One region of the Enterobacter cloacae complex sp. 394F7 genome, then DNA from elsewhere that is predicted to be linked to it. Evidence: predicted binding sites of a transcription regulator. Region 1 holds the regulator's gene; each other region holds the start of a gene.
The links. The regulator PurR, encoded in region 1, represses purine synthesis genes. The targets are predictions, from matches to a motif close to CANGCAAACGTTTGCNTG.
Positions count from the first base shown of each region.

Region 2: gcvT (glycine cleavage system aminomethyltransferase GcvT) is a predicted target of PurR. The motif match lies at 1,857-1,874, and genes of this name have one in related genera.
Region 3: purM (phosphoribosylformylglycinamidine cyclo-ligase) is a predicted target of PurR. The motif match lies at 2,053-2,070, and genes of this name have one in related genera.

Region 1 covers NZ_JBXWCS010000004.1:160,996-165,672, forward strand. The annotation lists gene punC (purine nucleoside transporter PunC) at 19-1,218, opposite strand; gene punR (DNA-binding transcriptional activator PunR) at 1,334-2,245, shown strand; gene purR (HTH-type transcriptional repressor PurR) at 2,262-3,287, opposite strand; gene cydH (cytochrome bd-I oxidase subunit CydH) at 3,585-3,674, shown strand; gene AC2FAK_RS07760 (MFS transporter) at 3,838-4,677, shown strand, end outside.
Region 2 covers NZ_JBXWCS010000003.1:4,423-9,099, forward strand. The annotation lists gene ubiH (2-octaprenyl-6-methoxyphenyl hydroxylase) at 1-320, shown strand, start outside; gene ubiI (FAD-dependent 2-octaprenylphenol hydroxylase) at 333-1,535, shown strand; gene gcvT (glycine cleavage system aminomethyltransferase GcvT) at 1,933-3,027, shown strand; gene gcvH (glycine cleavage system protein GcvH) at 3,051-3,440, shown strand; gene gcvP (aminomethyl-transferring glycine dehydrogenase) at 3,563-4,677, shown strand, end outside.
Region 3 covers NZ_JBXWCS010000012.1:115,049-119,725, reverse strand. The annotation lists gene AC2FAK_RS17800 (6-phospho-beta-glucosidase) at 1-979, opposite strand, end outside; gene bglK (beta-glucoside kinase BglK) at 990-1,883, opposite strand; gene purM (phosphoribosylformylglycinamidine cyclo-ligase) at 2,131-3,168, shown strand; gene purN (phosphoribosylglycinamide formyltransferase) at 3,165-3,806, shown strand; gene ppk1 (polyphosphate kinase 1) at 4,013-4,677, shown strand, end outside.

The DNA.
Region 1 (4,677 bases):
GCATAATTCCCCGCGTAATCAGGCATGTGATGTTTCTCTCTGAACCTCTTCATTCTGCTCACGATGCGCTGATGACTGCATGCGATAGCCTAAGCCTGCCAGCGCAACGGTGACCAGCATCACGCTGGTGGTAGTTAACAGCGGGGTGGCAATCAGCGCTGACACCACCAGGCTTGCCAGGAAGCACAGGCCGAGCTGCAGGGTATTTTGCAGCGCCGCGGCGCGTCCTGTCGCCTGCGGGAAAGGACGTAACGCCTGTGCGACCACGATAGGATAAATGGCACCGTTAGCCACCGCCATCACGCAGAACGGAATCAAAATTTCCGCCAGACCGACGCCTGGAATAAACCCAACGGCCCAGGTCGCGCCCACGCTCAAGGCAAACAGCGCCAGCAGCCAGGGCAGCATCTGCTGGCCTTCCCATTTATGCAGCGCCGCACGGCAGCCGTATCCGCCCAGCAGGAAGGCGATGGTCTGCGGGACATAGCTCAGGCCAATGGCGGCCGGGCTGTACCCCATATCGTGCAGAATAAACGGCGAGCCGGTGAGCCAGGCGAAGAAGCTCGCCGAGCAGGCGGCATAGACCAGGACGTTACCACGATACGCTTTGGCGCTCAGCAGGGAGAGGAACGTGATCGGTTTGGCGTCAGCATGCACCTCTTTTTGATGCGCGGGCTTGAGGGCAAACGCTGGCAGCATCAGTACCAGGGTGATGGCAAACAGCGTGGCAAAAATGGCCTGCCAGTCAAAGTGCGCGAGGATCCAGCTGCCCAGCAGGGGAGCGAGGGCGGGTGACAGGCCAACCAGCGGCATAATGGTGGCGAAAATGCGGTTGGTACGGTTGGCCGGGTAGTAGTCGGTCACGAGAGCCTGCCAGGTTACCGCCGCGGCACAGACGCCGACGGCCTGAACAAAGCGCAGCACCAGCAGCCAGGTCGCATCGCGTACCCATAACATTCCCAGGCAGCCTGCGGCAAAAATGGCCAGGCCCAGTAACAGCACCGGTTTACGCCCGAAGCGATCGGAGAGCGGGCCCCAGAGCAGCTGTGCGATGGCAAAACCGGCGAGGAACAAACTCAGGCTGGCGCTGATGGCCGCGGCTGGCGTTTGCAGATCTTCCTGCATCGCCGCAAACGCGGGCAGGTACATATCGGTGGCCAAAAAGCCCAGCACGCTCAAACCGCCGAGCCAGACTAAAAATCCATTCCTGGGTTGCATTGTTTTATTCTCCTTGAGGAGGCAGGTAGACACTGGCGCAGAGTGTAGGGAGTGCAAAGCGGGTTGTGAAACGCTAATATTTGGCGGTTGCATTCAAATTTTTTGCAGGCAGAAAATGTGGTCAGATTATTCTCTTGAAGTGGTGGATGCTGTCGCGCGTAACGGCAGCTTTAGCGGTGCGGCACAGGAGTTGCACCGCGTCCCTTCGGCTATCAGCTACACGGTGCGGCAGCTTGAAGAGTGGCTGGCGGTTCCGCTGTTCGAACGGCGGCATCGCGATGTGGAATTAACGCCTGCTGGCGCGTGGTTTTTGAAAGAAGGGCGTTCTGTTATCAAAAAAATGCAGATCACTCGCGAACAGTGCCAGCAGATCGCCAACGGCTGGCGCGGACATCTTTCCATCGCCGTGGACAATATCGTTAAGCCGGAGCGTACCCGGCAGATGATCGTGGATTTCTATCGCCATTTTTCAGACGTTGAACTTCGTGTCTCGCAGGAGGTATTCAACGGGGTCTGGGACGCGCTGGCGGACGGCAGGGCAGAGATGGCGATTGGCGCAACCCAGGCGATCCCCGTCGGGGGGCGCTATGCGTTTCGCGATATGGGCATGTTGAGCTGGAAATGCGTCGTGGCACACGATCATCCGCTGGCTGCCCTGGAGGGACCGCTGAGTGACGACACGCTGCGCAACTGGCCGTCGCTGGTGCTGGAGGATACCTCGCGCTCGTTGCCAAAACGTATTACCTGGCTTCTTGATAACCAGCGGCGGGTGGTAGCGCCGGACTGGGAATCCTCCGCGACCTGCCTCAGCGCCGGGCTGTGCGTCGCGATGGTTCCCGTCCATTTCGCTAAGCCGAGAATCGATACCGGTGAATGGGTCGAGCTGACGCTGGAGAATCCGTTCCCGGATGCGGCCTGCTGCCTGACGTGGCAACAAAATGATGTGTCGCCCGCCATGGCATGGCTACTGGATTATCTGGGAGACAGCGAAACGCTTAACCGGGAATGGCTACGGGAGCCAGCTTAGCTGGCTCCACACGAGATTAACGACGGTAGTCGCGGAATGGACCATCCGCAACGGAACGGCGCTCGATAAGGCGCGGGTGAACTTCAATGGACTGCGACTCTTCACGTTTGTTGACGATCCTGTCCATCAGCATATTGAAGGCCGTTTCACCGAGGGAGTCCTTCGGCTGGTGGATGGTGGTCAGCGCAGGCGTGAAGAAGCGCGCGTTGCGCACGTTGTCATAGCCGATCACGGAAATATCCTGCGGCACGCGCAGGCCCAGCTCATCGGCTGCACACAGGGCCCCCATCGCCATGATGTCCCCGCCGCAGAACACCGCCGTTGGACGATGCGGCTGAGAAACGATCTGCTGCATGGCGCGGTAGCCAGACTCCGGCTCAAAGTCGCCCTGCACGATCCAGTTTTCCGGCACGGTGATCAGCGCTTCTTCCATCGCCTTCATAAACCCGGCCAGACGGCCAGCACCGGTGTTGCGCTCAAGCGGCCCCGGGATCACGCCTATTTCACGGTGACCGCGTTCAATCAGATAGCGACCCGCCATATAACCGCCTTCGAAGGCGTTATCGATGACGGAGTCGGTAAAGTCGGCGCGCGCTTCGCCCCAGTCCATCACCACCATTGGGATATGACGATACTCTTCCAGCATGGAAAGGACAGATTCCGGGTATTCGGAACACATCACCAGAAGGCCATCCACGCGTTTTTGCGCCATCATCGACAGATAGGCGCGCTGTTTTTCAATATTGTTCCACGCGTTGCCGAGGATAAGGGTATAGCCTTTCTGGAAGCAGTTTTTCTCAACCGCTTCGATGATTTCGGCAAAATAGGCCGCTTCACTGCTGGTCGCCAGCAAACCAATGGATTTGGTGTGATTAACTTTAAGGCTACGCGCAACGGCACTCGGCGAGTAGTGCAGCTCTTTGATTGCCGCCCAGACGGCGTTGCGCGTCTCTTCCGCCACGAAGCGGGTTTTGTTAATTACATGTGATACGGTTGTAGTGGAAACGTTTGCGCGTTTTGCTACGTCTTTAATTGTTGCCATTAAATGTCACTCCAGACCATATCCTAAACTCCTGAAAACCTTGAAGGTAAACGTTTGCCTTCTCTCACCCTTATCACGCAATTTTGAATTGCGGCACGCCAGGAAAACGACACGGGACGTCAGGAGGGGGTCAATGGCCGGTACGCTAATAAATTTAGCGTGGAATTTTGTCCTATCTTGATGAAAAGGGGAAGAGCTAAAGTGGTTATCCGTTTAAATCCTGGAAGATTTTTGACGTAAATTGTGTAAAAATGAGCAAGCTCACTTTTCGTGGGGGGATTAAAAGGAGAAAAATTGATGAGTTCCGATCTGAAGTTTTCGCTGTTCACCACCGTTATTGTGCTGGCGCTGATTGTTGCTGCAGGTCTGACGGCTGCACTGCACTGATTTACGCGGAGGGGGCGTTCGCTCTCTCCCGCTCGTCCTGATTGTTACATCTCCGGCAAAAATCTTTTGCCAATTTGTTAACTTCTCATTTTTTGTGATTGATGTCATGCTTTCGGCTTCTTTGTTCTGTGTCACCACATGACACGGCATCCGGAGTTGACGCATGAAAATCAATTTTCCCCTGCTGGCCCTGGCGATTGGCGCTTTTGGGATTGGCACCACTGAATTTTCCCCTATGGGACTCTTACCGGTTATCGCCCGCGGTGTGGACGTCTCTATCCCTGCAGCCGGGATGTTAATCAGCGCCTATGCCATTGGTGTGATGGTAGGGGCACCGCTGATGACGCTGTTGCTTTCCCACCGAGCGCGCCGCAATGCGCTGATTTTCCTGATGGCTATCTTTACCCTTGGCAACGTGCTCTCCGCCATTTCGCCGGATTACACCACGCTGATGCTGTCACGCATTCTGACAAGCCTTAACCACGGCGCTTTCTTTGGGCTGGGGTCGGTGGTGGCGGCAAGCGTGGTGCCCAAACACAAGCAGGCGAGTGCCGTGGCAACCATGTTTATGGGCCTGACCATCGCCAACATTGGCGGCGTTCCTGCGGCCACCTGGCTGGGTGAGGTCATTGGCTGGCGTATGTCGTTCCTCGCAACCGCCGTACTGGGCGTTGTCGCGATGGTGGCGTTGTTCTTCTCTCTGCCGAAAGGCAGCGCTGGTGAGCGTCCTGAGGTACGTAAAGAGCTGTCGGTACTGATGCGTCCGCAGGTGCTCTCGGCGCTGCTCACCACCGTGCTGGGTGCCGGGGCGATGTTTACCCTTTACACCTATATTTCGCCGGTGCTGCATGACATCACTCACGCGACGCCGATCTTTATCACCGCGATGCTGGTGCTGATTGGCGTGGGCTTCTCGATTGGTAACTATCTGGGCGGGAAATTTGCTGACCGCTCCGTGAGCGGAACGCTGAAGGGTTTTCTGACCCTGCTGATTGTCATCATG
Region 2 (4,677 bases), on a different contig from region 1:
CCGCGCAGACGTTGCACCCAATCGCCGGGCAAGGCTTCAACCTTGGGCTACGCGACGTGATGAGCCTGGCAGAGACTCTGTCCCAGGCGTGGCATGAGCAAAAAGATTGCGGCGCGTATCCGGTGCTCAGCCATTATCAGAAGCGACGCCGGGCCGATAAAGAAGCGACTATCGGCGTCACCGATGGCCTGGTGCATCTGTTTGCCAATCGCTGGGCACCGCTGGTTGCAGGCCGCAACCTTGGGCTGATGGCGATGGAATTATTCATTCCGGCACGTGACGTGCTGGCGCAGCGGACCCTTGGTTGGGTCGCGCGTTAAGGAGTTATCATCGTGCAAAATGTTGATGTCGCCATTGTAGGCGGCGGAATGGTAGGGCTGGCGCTGGCCTGTGGTTTACAGGGCAGTGGTCTGCGCGTGGCCGTGCTGGAGCAAAATCTGCCTCAGCCCGTTGCGCACGATGCGCCGCCGGAACTGCGCGTCTCGGCAATCAATGCCGCCAGCGAAAAACTACTGACGCGCCTTGGCGTCTGGTCAGATATCGTGGCGCAGCGTGCCAGCTGCTATCACGGAATGGAAGTGTGGGACAAAGACAGCTTTGGCCATATCGCGTTTGATGATGAAAGTATGGGCTATAGCCATCTGGGTCATATCATCGAAAATGCCGTCATTCACCATGCGTTATGGCAAAAAGCGCAATCCTGCAGTGATATCACCCTGATGGCGCCCGCGCAAATACAGCAGGTGGCATGGGGCGAAAACGAAGCGTTTCTCGCCCTGCAGAGCGGCGACATGCTTACCGCGCGGCTGGTGGTGGGGGCGGATGGCGCAAACTCCTGGCTGCGTAACAAGGCGGATATTCCCCTGACCTTCTGGGATTATCGTCATCATGCGCTGGTAGCAACCATCCGTACTGAAGAGCCGCACGGCGGCGTTGCGCGCCAGATTTTCCATAACGACGGTATTCTGGCATTTCTGCCGCTGAGCGATCCGCACCTGTGCTCGATCGTCTGGTCTCTGGTGCCGGAAAAAGCACAGCTGATGCGCGAGGCGACGCCAGAGGCGTTTAATCAGGCGCTGTGCATGGCGTTTGATAACCGTCTTGGTCTGTGCACCCTTGAGAGCGAACGCCTGGTATTCCCGTTGACCGGCCGTTACGCGCGCCAGTTTGCGGCGCACCGTCTCGCGCTGGTGGGTGACGCGGCGCATACCATTCATCCGCTGGCCGGACAGGGGGTTAACCTTGGCTTTATGGATGCGGCAGAGCTGGTGAATGAGCTGCGCCGTCTGCACCGCGAAGGTAAAGACATTGGCCAGCATCTCTACCTGCGTCGCTACGAACGCAGCCGCAAACACAGCGCGGCGGTGATGCTGGCAGGCATGCAGGGCTTCCGCGAGCTGTTTGCCGGGGCAAATCCGGCGAAAAAACTGCTGCGCGACATCGGCCTGAAACTGGCCGACACCCTTCCGGGCGTAAAACCTCAACTCCTTCGTCAGGCGATGGGTCTTAACGATCTTCCCGACTGGTTACGTTAATCTCGATCCCCGTCACACTTTATTTACCCGGCCTCTGCGCCGGGTAAATATCCTCGTTTGAAATAATCTAATTTCACGCCATTTTTCGCATTAGATAATCTAATCTGGCTATTTTTACGTTACGGAAATTTGGCCCGTTTTTCCGCATGAAATATCACCATGTGCTAAATATTGTTAGATCGTTGTTAATTTTATGCGGGTTGAATCGCATTTTACCAGTGAATAACTCTGTAGGCTTTTCAGCGTTTTTTGGTCATAAGCTAATGTGATGACCTGTTTTACCTTATGGTTAACCGTCGGTTTCGGTGGTAAGTTCAGGTAAAAGAGAACGTTTGCGTCGGTGCCGAATGACGGGGCCGATACCGGGATTCACGGTGAATTTTTCAACGAGGAAAAGATGGCTCAACAGACTCCTTTGTACGAACAACACGTGTTATGCGGTGCACGTATGGTGGACTTTCATGGCTGGATGATGCCGCTGCATTACGGCTCCCAGATTGATGAACACCACGCAGTGCGTACCGATGCCGGTATGTTCGACGTCTCCCACATGACAATTGTCGACCTGCGCGGTAGCCGCACCCGGGAGTTTTTGCTTTATCTGCTGGCAAACGACGTCGCAAAACTGAAGACGCCAGGTAAAGCGCTCTATACCGGCATGCTAAATGCCTCTGGCGGCGTGATTGACGACCTCATCGTCTACTACTTCACTGAAGATTTCTTCCGCCTCGTTGTAAACTCCGCCACCCGCGAAAAAGACCTCTCCTGGATTACCCAACACGCTGAACCATATGCCATCGACATCACCGTCCGTGATGATCTGTCGCTGATCGCCGTGCAGGGGCCGAACGCGCAGGCGAAAGCCGCCACGCTGTTCAACAACGAGCAGCGTGAAGCCACCGCTGGCATGAAGCCGTTCTTCGGCGTGCAGGCGGGCGATCTGTTTATCGCCACCACCGGCTATACCGGTGAAGCGGGCTATGAAATTGCCATGCCGGATGAAAAAGCCGCCGATTTCTGGCGTGCGCTGGTGGAAGCGGGCGTCAAGCCAGCAGGACTGGGCGCGCGCGATACGCTGCGTCTGGAAGCGGGCATGAACCTTTATGGTCAGGAGATGGACGAAAGCGTCTCTCCACTGGCCGCTAACATGGGCTGGACCATCGCGTGGGAACCGGCTGACCGCGAATTTATTGGCCGTGAAGCGCTGGAGATGCAGCGCGAAAAGGGCACTGAACAGCTGGTTGGCCTGGTGATGAAGGAAAAAGGCGTGCTGCGCGGCGAACTGCCGGTACGTTTTACCGATGCAGACGGCAATCCGCGTGAAGGCGTGATCACCAGCGGTACCTTCTCCCCGACGCTGGGCTACAGTATTGCACTGGCACGCGTGCCGGCCGGCATTGGCGAAACGGCGGTGGTTCAGATCCGCAACCGCGAAATGCCGGTCCACGTGACCAAACCGATTTTTGTTCGCGCCGGTAAGCCGGTCGCCTAATCATTTTTATCAGGAGAACTTCAATGAGCAATGTGCCAGCAGAACTGAAATACAGCAAAGAACACGAGTGGCTGCGCAAAGAGGCGGACGGCTCTTATACCGTTGGGATCACCGAGCACGCGCAAGAGCTGCTGGGCGACATGGTGTTTGTTGACCTGCCGGAAGTGGGCGCGACCGTTAGCGCGGGCGATGATTGCGCTGTCGCGGAATCTGTTAAGGCGGCATCCGATATCTATGCACCGGTGAGCGGCGAAATCATTGCCGTCAACGACGCGCTGAGCGACTCCCCGGAACTGGTCAACAGCGAACCGTATGAAGGCGGCTGGATCTTCAAGATCAAAGCCAGCGACGAATCACAGGTTGCTGCGCTGCTGGATGCCACCGCATACGAAGCCCTGTTAGAAGACGAGTAAGCCATTATCCCTCTCCCTTCGGGAGAGGACAGGGGTGAGGGTGCCCATCTTCCCCTCACCCTAACCCTCTCCCACAGGGAGAGGGAACTTATATTCACTGCACGTTTCAGGAACCATCGCTCATGACACAGACTTTAAGCCAGCTTGAAAACCGTGGCGCCTTCATTGAACGTCACATAGGGCCGGATGCTCAGCAACAGCAGGAGATGCTGAAGACAGTTGGCGCGGATTCATTAGACGCACTGATCGGCCAGATTGTGCCAAAAGACATCCAGCTTGCCACGCCACCACAGGTGGGCGAGGCGACGACTGAATTTGCTGCGCTGGCAGAATTAAAGGCCATTGCAGCCCTTAACAAGCGCTATAAGTCTTACATTGGCATGGGTTATACCAACGTGCAGCTACCGCCGGTGATCCTGCGCAACATGCTGGAAAACCCGGGCTGGTATACCGCGTATACCCCCTATCAGCCGGAAGTGTCCCAGGGCCGTCTGGAAGCGCTGTTGAACTTCCAGCAGGTGACCCTGGATCTGACCGGTCTCGACATCGCCTCTGCGTCTCTGCTGGATGAAGCGACCGCCGCGGCAGAAGCCATGGCGATGGCGAAACGCGTGAGCAAGCTGAAAAACGCCAACCGCTTCTTCGTGGCGGCGGATGTTCATCCGCAGACGCTGGACGTGGTACGCACTCGTGCGGAAACCTTTGGCTTCGACGTGATTGTCGATGATGCCGACAAAGTACTGGATCACCAGGATGTCTTTGGTGTGCTGCTACAGCAGGTGGGCACCACCGGCGAAGTGCATGACTACAGCGCCCTGATGACCGAACTCAAATCCCGCAAAGTCGTTGTCAGCGTCGCCGCTGATTTTATGGCACTGGTACTGTTGACGGCGCCTGGCAAACAGGGTGCGGATATCGTCTTCGGCTCTGCGCAGCGCTTCGGCGTGCCGATGGGCTACGGCGGCCCGCACGCGGCATTCTTTGCGGCAAAAGATGAATTCAAACGCTCCATGCCTGGCCGTATTATCGGTGTGTCAAAAGACGCTGCCGGTAACACTGCGCTGCGCATGGCGATGCAGACGCGTGAGCAGCATATCCGCCGCGAGAAAGCGAACTCCAACATTTGTACCTCGCAGGTTCTGCTGGCTAACATTGCCAGCCTGTATGCGGTGTTCCACGGTCCGGTTGGCCTGAAACGCATCGCCAGCCGCATTCACCGTCTGGCCGATATTCTGGC
Region 3 (4,677 bases), on a different contig from region 1:
GTTCCGGGTTATCCGCCGTCGCTTTGGTGGCGAAGGACATGTAATAGCTAAAGCCGATGTAATCCACGCAGCCCTGCGTCAGCGCCGCTTTGTCTTCTTCGGTAATGTCCAGCGTGAAACCACGACGCGCAAAGTAGTTAAGCAGATGCTGCGGATACTTGCCGCGCACGTGAACGTCGGTGAACCAGTAGCGACGATGCATCGCGTTCATTGCCATCATGATGTCGTCAGGCGCGCAGGTCAGCGGATAAATGGGGCACATGGCAATCATGCAGCCGATCTGCAGGGAAGGATTAATCTCGCGCCCGGCTTTTACCGCCAGCGCGCTGGCCACCAGCTCATAGTGCGCGGCCTGGAACATCACCGGCTCACGGTCTTCGCCTGGCGCATACTTCAGCCCGGAGTTGGTAAACGGCGCAAAATCTTCGTGGAAGTTAGCCTGGTTGTTGATCTCGTTAAAGGTCATCCAGTACTTCACCTTATGCTGATAGCGCTGGAAGACCGCTTTTGCGAAGCGGACAAAGAAGTCGATCAGCTTACGGTTGCGCCAGCCGCCGTACTCGGTGACCAGATGATACGGCATCTCAAAATGCGACAGGGTGATAACCGGTTCGATGCCGTATTTGAGGCACTCATCGAACAGGTCATCGTAGAATTGAAGGCCCGCTTCGTTCGGCTCCAGCTCATCCCCTTTCGGGAAAATACGCGTCCAGGCAATGGAGGTACGGAAGCATTTGAACCCCATCTCCGCAAAGAGTTTGATGTCTTCTTTATAGCGATGGTAAAAATCGATGGCTTCGTGGTTCGGGTAGTTTTTTCCTGGCAGCACGCCGTCGGTGATTTCACGCGGCACGCCGTGGGCGCCAGCGGTCATGACATCGGCGACGCTTACGCCTTTACCGCCCTCTTTCCAGCCACCTTCCAGCTGGTGCGCGGCCACCGCGCCGCCCCACAGAAAACCTTCTTTAAATCCTGACATACTCTTTCCCTCATTCGATGTTGCTGATTGCTGACGGATACTGCTGTCTGAAGTGGTAAACCGCGCCGACAAGACCGGCCCGGTTGCCGTGGCTGACGACATCGGCGATATCCGCGATGCCAAACCACGCAAGATGGGTGCGAAGCAGATCCATAAACCCGGGCCGCTCCGCGATACCGCCGCCAATGAAGATGGTCTGCGGGTCGAACACATTCGCCAGGTTGTAGAGCCCTGTCGCAATGCCGTTAAGAAAATCATCCACCAGGCGGCGGCATACGGTGTCGCCTGCGTCATAGCCATCAAAAATGGCCTCGCCGGTGACGCTCTCAAGCGTCAGACTGTGAAAGTCGGCATAGCGCTTGCGAAGCGTGCGTAACGTACAGTTTTCATTCATGGAGTGGCGGGCAACACGTCTTGAGTCTGCCCTTTCCGTAAGCATGTAGCCGAACTCTCCGGCGCGAAAACGCGCCCCGTGAACCAGCCTGCCGTTGCAGAAAATTGCCCCGCCGATCCCGGTGCCGATGGTCAGTACCAGAAAGTTATCGATATCCTTCGCCTTGCCCTGCCAGCGCTCCGCCAGCAGCACGCAGTTAGCGTCATTCTCGACGGTAACCGGTAAACCCGTATGCGCCTCAAGCCAGCCTTTCATTGCGAACTGGTCGAAGCGGCGAATGGCCCCGCCCATCTCTATAAAGCCGGTATGCGGATTAACATACCCCGGCGCGCTGATGGCGATCCCCTTAAGCCCGGGATGGGCCGTTACCCAGTTCAGCATCTGCGCAAGAATGGCGTCACCGTCGCTGTTCCTGATGGCGGCCTTATCCGTTTGCAGTAGCTCTCCCTGCGCGGTCACAATGCCCATTTTTAACGCGGTGCCACCGATATCAAATGCGGCGATGTTCATGGCCTTCATTCCTCCTAAATGAAACTGAAACCGGTTTCATTTCATGATGTTCATTCCCTAAACCGCATGCAAGCAGATCGCCGAAACCGGTTTCATTTTCGTGAACGGAGTCAAGTTTGCGCGCCGCCGGGGGTGGAGCAGAAAAAAAGATCCTCGCGCCGAGAATAGGCTCGCAAACGTTTGCCTGGACTGTTAGAATTGCGCCGATTTTTCTTACTAGCTATGCAATCGCGTGGGGACTTGAGCCGTGACCAACAAAACTTCTCTCAGCTACAAAGATGCCGGTGTTGATATTGACGCAGGTAATGCGCTGGTTGACCGAATCAAAGGTGTGGTGAAAAAAACCCGCCGCCCGGAAGTGATGGGTGGTCTGGGTGGCTTCGGCGCACTGTGCGCGCTGCCGCAAAAATATCGTGAACCTGTTCTGGTCTCGGGTACTGACGGTGTAGGCACAAAACTGCGCCTGGCGATGGATTTAAAACGTCACGACACGATCGGTATCGATCTGGTCGCGATGTGTGTAAACGACCTGGTGGTACAAGGCGCTGAGCCGCTGTTCTTCCTCGACTACTACGCGACAGGCAAACTGGATGTGGATACCGCAGCCAGCGTGATCAACGGTATTGCCGAAGGCTGTCTGCAGTCTGGCTGCGCGCTGGTTGGCGGTGAAACCGCAGAAATGCCTGGCATGTATCACGGCGAAGATTATGACGTCGCAGGCTTCTGCGTGGGTGTGGTAGAAAAATCAGAAATTATCGACGGCAGTAAAGTGGCTGATGGTGATGTGCTGATTGCGCTGGCCTCCAGCGGCCCGCACTCTAACGGCTACTCGCTGGTGCGTAAAATCCTCGAAGTAAGCGGTTGCGACCCACAAACCACCGAACTTGAAGGTAAACCTCTGGCTGACCATCTGCTGGCACCGACCCGCATCTACGTGAAAAACGTGCTGGAGCTGATTGAGAACGTGGACGTTCACGCCATTGCCCACCTGACCGGTGGCGGCTTCTGGGAAAACATTCCGCGCGTACTGCCGGACAACACCCAGGCGGTAATCGACGAATCTTCCTGGCAGTGGCCAGCAGTCTTTAACTGGCTGCAAACCGCGGGCAATGTGAGTTCTCACGAAATGTACCGCACCTTTAACTGTGGCGTAGGTATGGTGATCGCCCTGCCAGCGAGCGAAGCGGATAAAGCCGTTAAGCTGCTGACGGACAAAGGTGAAAACGCGTGGAAAATCGGTATTATCAAAGCTTCCGATTCCGAACAGCGTGTGGTCATTGAATGAAAAACATCGTGGTGCTCATTTCCGGCAACGGAAGCAATTTGCAGGCCATCATTGACGCCTGCAAACAGAAGAAAATCAATGGCACCATTCGGGCAGTATTCAGCAACAAGGCCGACGCGTTCGGCCTTGAGCGCGCCCGGGAAGCAAACATTCCCGCGCACGCGCTGGAGGCCAGTCAGTTCGCCGGCCGTGAAGCGTTTGACCGCGAACTGGTTCAGGAGATTGATGCCTACGCGCCGGACGTTGTGGTGCTGGCGGGGTATATGCGTATCCTGAGCCCGGCATTTGTCGGGCACTACGCCGGGCGTCTGCTGAATATCCACCCTTCGCTTCTGCCGAAATATCCCGGCCTGCACACCCATCGTCAGGTGCTGGAAAACGGCGATGAAGAGCACGGGACCTCGGTGCATTTCGTGACCGATGAGCTGGACGGCGGACCGGTGATCCTGCAGGCGAAAGTCCCGGTCTTTGACGGCGACACCGAAGACGACATCACCGAACGGGTGCAGAGCCAGGAACATGCCATTTATCCACTGGTGGTCAGCTGGTTTGTCGACGGGCGTCTGGCGATGCGCGAGGGTGCTGCCTGGCTGGATGGCGTGAAACTGCCCCCGCAGGGTTACGCGGCCGAAGAGTAGTCTGTTCTGTCGGGTGGCGCAGCAGCGCTTACCCGACCAACAAAGCGCATTACCCGATATTCCCTTCTCCAACCTTCTAAAATCTCCAACAAAAAAATAACTGTCATACTTTTCTGGCACTGTTGGACATATCGTGGAAATGCTCGCCATAATAAGGACGAGACGGATTTACCACGTCCTGTGATTGAACTGGAGTGTGAGCTGTAATGGGTCAGGAAAAGTTATATATCGAGAAAGAGCTAAGCTGGTTAGCATTCAACGAACGCGTACTCCAGGAAGCGGCGGACAAAAGCAACCCGCTTATTGAGCGCATGCGTTTTTTGGGCATTTATTCCAACAACCTTGATGAGTTCTACAAGGTTCGCTTTGCCGAGCTGAAACGGCGGATCATCATCAGCGAAGAGCAGGGCTTAAACTCTCACTCTCGCCATCTGTTAGGCAAAATTCAGTCCCGCGTGTTGAAAGCCGATCAGGAATTTGACGGCCTCTATAACGAGTTGCTGCTGGAGATGGCACGCAATCAAATCTTCCTGATTAACGAACGTCAGCTCTCCGTTAACCAACAAAACTGGCTGCGCCACTACTTTAAACAGTATCTGCGCCAGCACATCACCCCTATTCTGATCAACCGCGAAACCGATCTGGTGCAGTTCCTGAAAGATGACTACACCTACCTGGCGGTGGAAATTATTCGCGGTGAATCCATCCGTTACGCGCTGCTGGAGATCCCGTCCGACAAGGTGCCACGTTTTGTGAACCTGCCGCCGGAAACCCCGCGCAGACGCAAACCGATGATCCTGCTGGATAACATCCTGCGCTACTGTCTGGACGATATCTTCAAAGGCTTCTTCGATTACGACGCGTTAAACGC